DNA from 3 places in the Arminella tumorigenes genome. Region 2 is predicted to be linked to each of the others. Evidence: riboswitches for the same ligand, from Rfam matches in the RefSeq annotation. Region 2 holds a riboswitch; each other region holds the start of a gene.

Evidence for each region. A riboswitch is a leader RNA that binds a small molecule or an ion and turns the genes downstream of it on or off. The one in region 2 is predicted to bind thiamine pyrophosphate.
Region 1: it holds a riboswitch for thiamine pyrophosphate, as region 2 does, so the genes downstream of both, thiC (phosphomethylpyrimidine synthase ThiC) here and thiB (thiamine ABC transporter substrate binding subunit) in region 2, are expected to answer to the same signal.
Region 3: it holds a riboswitch for thiamine pyrophosphate, as region 2 does, so the genes downstream of both, PR017_RS08780 (YkoF family thiamine/hydroxymethylpyrimidine-binding protein) here and thiB (thiamine ABC transporter substrate binding subunit) in region 2, are expected to answer to the same signal.

What each region holds. Positions count from the first base shown of each region.
Region 1 is NZ_CP117256.1:126,146-128,405, forward strand. Features, by position in the region: gene thiC (phosphomethylpyrimidine synthase ThiC) at 1-1,518, opposite strand, end outside; TPP riboswitch at 1,613-1,724, opposite strand; gene PR017_RS18375 (GSU2403 family nucleotidyltransferase fold protein) at 1,691-2,143, opposite strand.
Region 2 is NZ_CP117255.1:3,041,780-3,044,039, reverse strand. Features, by position in the region: gene thiP (thiamine/thiamine pyrophosphate ABC transporter permease ThiP) at 1-168, opposite strand, end outside; gene thiB (thiamine ABC transporter substrate binding subunit) at 178-1,206, opposite strand; TPP riboswitch at 1,255-1,371, opposite strand; gene PR017_RS14915 (MDR family MFS transporter) at 1,430-2,260, opposite strand, start outside.
Region 3 is NZ_CP117255.1:1,773,922-1,776,181, reverse strand. Features, by position in the region: gene PR017_RS08785 (putative bifunctional diguanylate cyclase/phosphodiesterase) at 1-230, shown strand, start outside; gene PR017_RS08780 (YkoF family thiamine/hydroxymethylpyrimidine-binding protein) at 252-860, opposite strand; TPP riboswitch at 855-968, opposite strand; gene xth (exodeoxyribonuclease III) at 1,123-1,893, shown strand; gene PR017_RS08770 (NUDIX hydrolase) at 1,877-2,260, opposite strand, start outside.

The sequences.
Region 1 (2,260 bases), on a different replicon from region 2:
TCCCTTGGCGAGATCGGCAGCATGTGCGGCGATCTTGTAGGTGATGACGCCGGTCTTGACGTCGTCACGGTCCGGCAAGCCCAGGTGCTCTTTCGGCGTCACGTAGCAGAGCATGGCGGTGCCGAACCAGCCAATCATCGCGGCCCCGATCGCCGACGTGATGTGGTCGTAGCCGGGAGCGACATCGGTGGTGAGCGGTCCAAGCGTGTAGAACGGGGCCTCGCCGCAGGTCTGCAACTGCTTGTCCATGTTCTCCTTGATCTTGTGCATCGGAACATGTCCCGGCCCTTCGATCATCACCTGACAATCCTTTGCCCATGCGATTTTCGTCAGTTCGCCCAACGTCTCAAGCTCCGCGAACTGGGCGGCATCGTTGGCATCGGCAATCGAACCCGGGCGCAGCCCATCCCCCAGCGAAAAGGTCACGTCATAGGCGCGGGCAATGTCGCAGATCTCGTCGAAGTGCTCGTAGAGAAAGCTTTCGCGGTGGTGGTGCAGGCACCACTTGGCCATGATCGACCCGCCGCGCGACACGATGCCGGTCACGCGGTTTACAGTCAGGTGGATATAGGCGAGACGGACGCCGGCATGGATGGTGAAATAATCGACGCCCTGTTCGGCCTGCTCGATGAGTGTGTCGCGATAGACCTCCCAGGAAAGATTCTCGGCAATGCCACCGACTTTTTCCAAAGCCTGATAGAGCGGCACGGTGCCGATCGGCGCCGGCGAATTGCGGATGATCCAGTCGCGGATATTGTGGATGTTGCGACCGGTCGACAGGTCCATCACCGTATCGGCGCCCCAGCGGATCGCCCAGACCATCTTCTCGACCTCCGCCTCCATGGACGAGGTGACGGCAGAGTTGCCGATATTGGCGTTGATCTTCACCAGAAAATTACGACCGATGATCATCGGCTCGCTTTCCGGATGGTTGATATTGGCCGGAATGACGGCGCGACCCTCGGCCACCTCGCGGCGCACAAATTCCGGCGTGACGAAATCCGGGATCTGAGCGCCAAAACTCTCGCCGTCCCGCACCGAGGTTTCACGGCCAGCCTGGCGTCCGAGATTTTCGCGGATGGCAATGAATTCCATCTCGGGCGTGCTGACGCCGGCGCGGGCATAGGCAAGCTGGGTGATAGCCCGCCCGGCAACGGCTTTCAGAGGTGCATGACGAACCGGAAATTCCGGCGTCAACCGCTCGCCGGTGGCAAAGCTGTTGTCCTCCGGTAAGACATGGCGTCCCTCATAGCGCTCGACATCGCCGCGCGACACAACCCAGCTTTCGCGCAGCCGCGAAAGGCCGCCGTTGATGGCAACGGTATGGTCCGGATCGGTATATGGACCGGAACTGTCGTAGACGATGACAGGCGGTTCCCCCGCAGTCGGATGCAAGGCGATCTCGCGCATCGGAACGCGAATGTGCGAGTATTGCTGGCCTTCGACATGGATTTTGCGGGAGGCTGGGAATGTGCCCGAGGTGACCATCGGGCTTTGGTTTTCAGCGGCAATATTCATCGTGAGGCTCCAAGTTTGCGTTTGGAGACCCAGTCCTAGAGCCGGAATGATGGAAGAACGCCGACACGGAATCCGGAATACGGATCTGTAACTGCAGCAGCGTTTTGCACCGTCCCTACGCCAGTATGAACTGGATCAGGTTCAACGGGTCACTGCGCGCGATAGCAGAATCTCAGCCCCTTGACGGGACACCCCTGGTGAATATGCAAAGCCTACGGGAGCTTTCTGAAGGGGTCAAGAGGCATCCGCCGTCGTATCCAAAGGTGTGAAGAGCTTGCCGCCTTGAAGGGATCTGAACTCTCAGCACTCCATTTGTCTTCGTCACGTCGATGATGAGGAAGTCGAGAATGCGCAATGGATCCGCGCTGGCGCCGCAAAGAACCGGCATCTTCGCCGGCTGGTCGATGTTATCATTCGAACCACGGTTCGATGTCAGGAATTGAACTCCGTAGCCGTTGGCATCCTGAAAGCCGGCGAGACTGCTGATCCCCATCGATGGGGAACCGGCCGGAAGCTGGCATCGACGCTCGCAGCAGTTCAAGGAAAGGAGGCAGGCTGTCTTCAACCTCCTCGCTGATGGCATGGTTCTAAGCAATGTCGCATCGCCGGTGAGGATCGAAGCCATGGGAAGGCGGACCCCCCAGCAGTCCTAAATAGCACTGCAAGGCCACCGTGCGAGAACAGTCCGGAGCCGAAGAGACCGCCCATCGCCCTGACAGTGCTGACAGTGCTTACAACCACG
Region 2 (2,260 bases):
GAAGCGCAGGACCCGCAGGATATAAGGATCGAGCAGGGGAGCGTTGCCTTGCGTCTCGATGCCGGCGGCGAGCAGCGTGCCGACAGCAAGGCCGACAAACAGCAGGATGCCGGCGAGGCTGATAGCCCCGCCGGTCACTGCCGTTGCTCGCTCGGATGTCGTCAGCATAGCGCTCGATCAGTTGCCGCTAGTAGCGGCCAGCCATTCGTCGATCCAGGCCTTGCGGTTCTTGTCGACTTCGGCCGGGCTCATCAGGAACGTCTTGGTAGGTACGACGAGCTTGCCGAAAGCATCCGGCAGCGGCTCCGAGGTGGCGGCGACGGGCATCATCCAGTTGTTGGTCGGGATGATGTCCTGAAAACCGGGTGTGATCATGAATTTCAGGAAGTCGCGCGCCAGATCCTTGTTGGCAGAGGTTTTCGTCAGGCCTGCTACCTCGATCTGGATGTAGTGGCCTTCCGAGAAGGATGCCGCCTGGTAGCGGTCGGTCTTGTCGGCGATCATGTGATAGGCTGGCGACGTCGTGTAGGAGAGCACCATCGGCGCTTCGCCCTTGGTGAACAGGTCATAGGCTTCTGACCAGCCGGGGGTGACGGTCAGGATGCGGCCCTTGAGCTTTTTCCAGGCTTCCGCGGATTTGGCGCCATAAACCGACTTGACCCAAAGCAGCAGGCCAAGGCCCGGTGTAGACGTGCGCGGATCCTCGATGACGATCTTCTGCGACGGGTCTCCCTCAACCAGTTCCTTCATGCTCTTCGGCGGGTTCTTGATGACCTGCGTGTCGTAGACCACTGCGAAGTGACCGTAATCGTAGGGAACGAAGACGTCGTCCTTGAAGTCACCCGGCAGCTTCACGGCCGTCGTGTCGATGTCGGCGGGCTCGAACAGGCCAGTATCCCTGGCTTCATCGACGAGATTGGTGTCGAGACCGAGAACCACGTCCGCCTTGGTGTCCTTGCCCTCGAGTTTCAGGCGCGACAGGAGTGCGACGCCGTCGGTGACGGCGACATAGTTGACGGTGCAGCCGCAGGTCTTCTCGAACGCCGCCTTGACCTTGGGGCCGGGGCCCCAGTCGGCGGTGAAACTCTCGTAGGTATAGACTGTCAGTGTCTTGTCTGCCGCCTGGCTGGCATGAGCGGTCAGAAGTGTCGTGCCGGCCGCCAGAATAAGGCCAGCCATAAATGTCGTCAGAGATCGGGTGGGCATCGAAGCGCCTCCTCCTTGGTTCGCGTTAAAACGGAGAATAGGCGCTGTTGATTTCGCGCGTCTAATCCCTCCGCCGGTGTTAACCGGATCAGGTTCCGCGGGTTGGCTGGTGAAAGCCTCTCAGCCAGATGTCCGGATGGACATGAGGCACCCCGTTAGAGCGAGAAAAGATGTAGCGGCGGGAGGGGTGGATGGCAAGGGGCCGCGCGAAGCCCTAGCTTTATCAATCCGCGACGTGGGCCGCAGCCGCAGGGTCGATGGTCTTGGCAATGGTTGCGCCCGGTAGCTGGACGTTCTTAAGGCAAAGTGCGGTGACCAGGCCGACAAGGCAGATGCCCGCCGCCGTCAGGAACAGCGGGTTGAAGGCGGCAGCGTAGGCTTCGGCCACGGCTTCGCGCGTGGCAGCCGGCAAGGCCGCCATCATCTTCGGCGTGACTTCCTCGATATTGCTGATGCCGGGGATCGACAGGCCGACATGCAGCAGTCGGGAGCCGATGATGGCGCCGTAGATGGAGATGGCGATCGAGGCGCCGCCCATGCGCGACAGTGTGACGGCGCCAGTGGCCGCTCCGATGTCGCGGCTGGAGGCTGCATTCTGGATGCCGATGACCGGAACCTGCTGCGCAAGCCCGATGCCGATGCCGTGCAGCAACATCAGTCCGCCAATGACGAAGACTGGAGTGCCCGCATGGACTTGCGACAGGGCCGCAAAGGCAATCATGCTGCAGGCGGCGCTGCCTATTGCGAAGGGCTTGTAGCGGCCGGTGGCCGAGATCAGCCGTCCGGCCGAAAGCGAGCCACAGACGATGCCGCCGGTCAGGAGAATGAACAACAGGCCGGCAACCGAGGGCGAAAGGCCAGTGGTCGTCTGCAGGAACAGCGCGAAATAGTTGACCATGCCGATGGCGATGGCGCCGCTGGTGAGCGAGGTGATCAGCAATAGTCCGAAAGTCGGGTTGCGAAACAACTGCATCGGCACGATCGGTTCCGGGGCGCGGCGCTCGATGAAGACCCAGGAAATGGCGCAGACGATGCCGAATCCGATGATAGCGAG
Region 3 (2,260 bases), 1.3 Mb from region 2:
AGATTGATCGCTCGTTTATCCGCGAGTTGACCCTGCATTCGGAATCGCTGTCCGTCGTTCGGCTTATCACCGCTCTGGCACAGACGCTGGGTATGTCGAGCACGGCAGAGGGCGTGGAAACGGAGGAGCAGTTCGCCGTTCTCCAGGAGATCGGCTGCACGCAGGTCCAGGGCTATCTGTTCGCCAAGCCAAAACCGGTGCGGGACCTTGGCATCGATCATCGGCTGTGATGCATTGATCCCCAGCCGATATCAGGATGGTGAGGGGCTGTGGGCGGAAACGGTAATATCCAGCGTGACGTGACCCATGGTCGGGCCAAAGCGGCAGAATGCCTCGTTGATCGTCGCAAAGACGGCGCCGGCCTCGCCGCGCAGCTTGGTGCAGAAGTTCTTCGAACTGTGGAAGACGCCGGACTGTTTCAGGAAGTCGATACAGCCGTAGATCTCGTCCATGTGTTGATCGATGCCGAGAACATAGAGCGAGAATTGTGCGGAGACAGTTTCACCCGTCATCGGCGTTTCGCGAACAGCCGCGAGTGCCGCCTGCTTGCGTTCTTCGAGCGGGAGGGCACTGACCATACTGCTGCTCGGCGTGCAGATCGGATCGTCGGGTTCGCCGGGGCATCCGCGAGAGACCGTAGCGTGCAAAACGCAATGCTTGCCCGATGCGGCTGCCGCCACGAACAGGTCGCGCATCGCTGGAAATAACACGTCCGTCGAGCCGACCAGCAGCGTCGAGAGATCGTCGGTCGAAACCCGCATCTGGTCACGATAGGGGTCCAGGGCGCCGAGCGCGCCGTGGATGACGCCGACGAAATCGTCGGTCATGGGATACAGTGATATTTGTGCGCCTGAAAACATTTTAGCCCGCCTCGCTCCGCTGGTATTATCCAGATCAGCTTTTAGGGTTTGGAAGCATGCACGCTTCGGTCTCAGCCCCGGCAATACGGAGCACCCCTGTCGATCCCCTCTGATAGCATGGACCGGAAAAGATGAAAGCAGATTTTTACCGGGTCGGCCAATGCGGTCGAGCCGCAAGCTTACGGTAGATCGCATGCATCCTTTTGCCGCCTGACCCGTTGGCCAGGCGAGAGTTACTTGCAATGCGGCGGGATGCCATCACATGAAAATCGCGACCTACAATGTAAACGGTGTCAACGGCCGCCTTGAAAACCTGCTGCGCTGGCTCGACGAATTCAAGCCGGACATCGTCTGTCTGCAGGAACTGAAGGCGCCGGACAACCGCTTTCCGGCGAGGGAGATCGAGAGGGCAGGCTACGGGGCGATCTGGCATGGCCAGAAAAGCTGGAACGGCGTAGCGATCCTGGCGCGAGACGCTATGCCGCTGGAGACGAGGCGTGGGCTGCCCGGTGATGCCGATGGACAGAGCCGCTACATCGAGGCCGCAATCGGCGGTCTCTTGGTCGGCTGCCTGTATCTTCCAAACGGCAATCCGCGGCCGGGCCCGAAGTTCGAATACAAGCTCGCATGGTTTCAGCGCCTCGCAGACTACGCGAGAGAGCTTCTAGAACTCGACGTCCCGGTTGTCCTTGCCGGCGATTTCAATGTAATGCCGGACGAACTCGACGTTTATAACCCGGAACGCTGGATCGACGATGCGCTGTTTCATCCCGATGTCCGCCGCGCCTTCGGGGACCTCGTCAATCAGGGCTGGGCGGACGGGCTCCGGCGGATGCATCCCAATCAGCGGATCTATACGTTCTGGAAATATCTCCGCAACGCCTATGCCCGCGATGCCGGTTTGCGCATCGACCACTTCCTCCTCAGTCCGTCGTTGGCAGAGCGGCTTTCGGATGCCGGCGTAGACAGGGACGTTCGCGGCTGGGAGCATGCCAGCGATCATGCACCTGCGTGGATCATGCTCGAGGACTAGTCGTATCGGCGCGTTCCATGAGCAACTTGAATGCCTCGAGAAACGGCCGTTGCCCCCTGAGAAGCTTGACCTCAGCCTGATCCATATCAAACCAGGCGGCGCGGTCGACTTCTGGAAAGCTTTGCATCAGTCCTGATTTGGGCGGCCACTGCATTTCGAAACTGTTGCTGACGATCGCGTCCGCGTCTATATCGGCATTAGCCGCAAAGGCGACCACGACCTTCCCACCGGGCTGCCTTATTTCCCCAAGAAGCGTGAACGGACCGTCGAGACTTGTGCCGATCTCCTCAGCCACCTCCCGGCGAGCGGCGGCGAGATCATCCTCGTTCGGCTCGATGCCCCCTTTCGGAAGCGACCACGCGCCTTC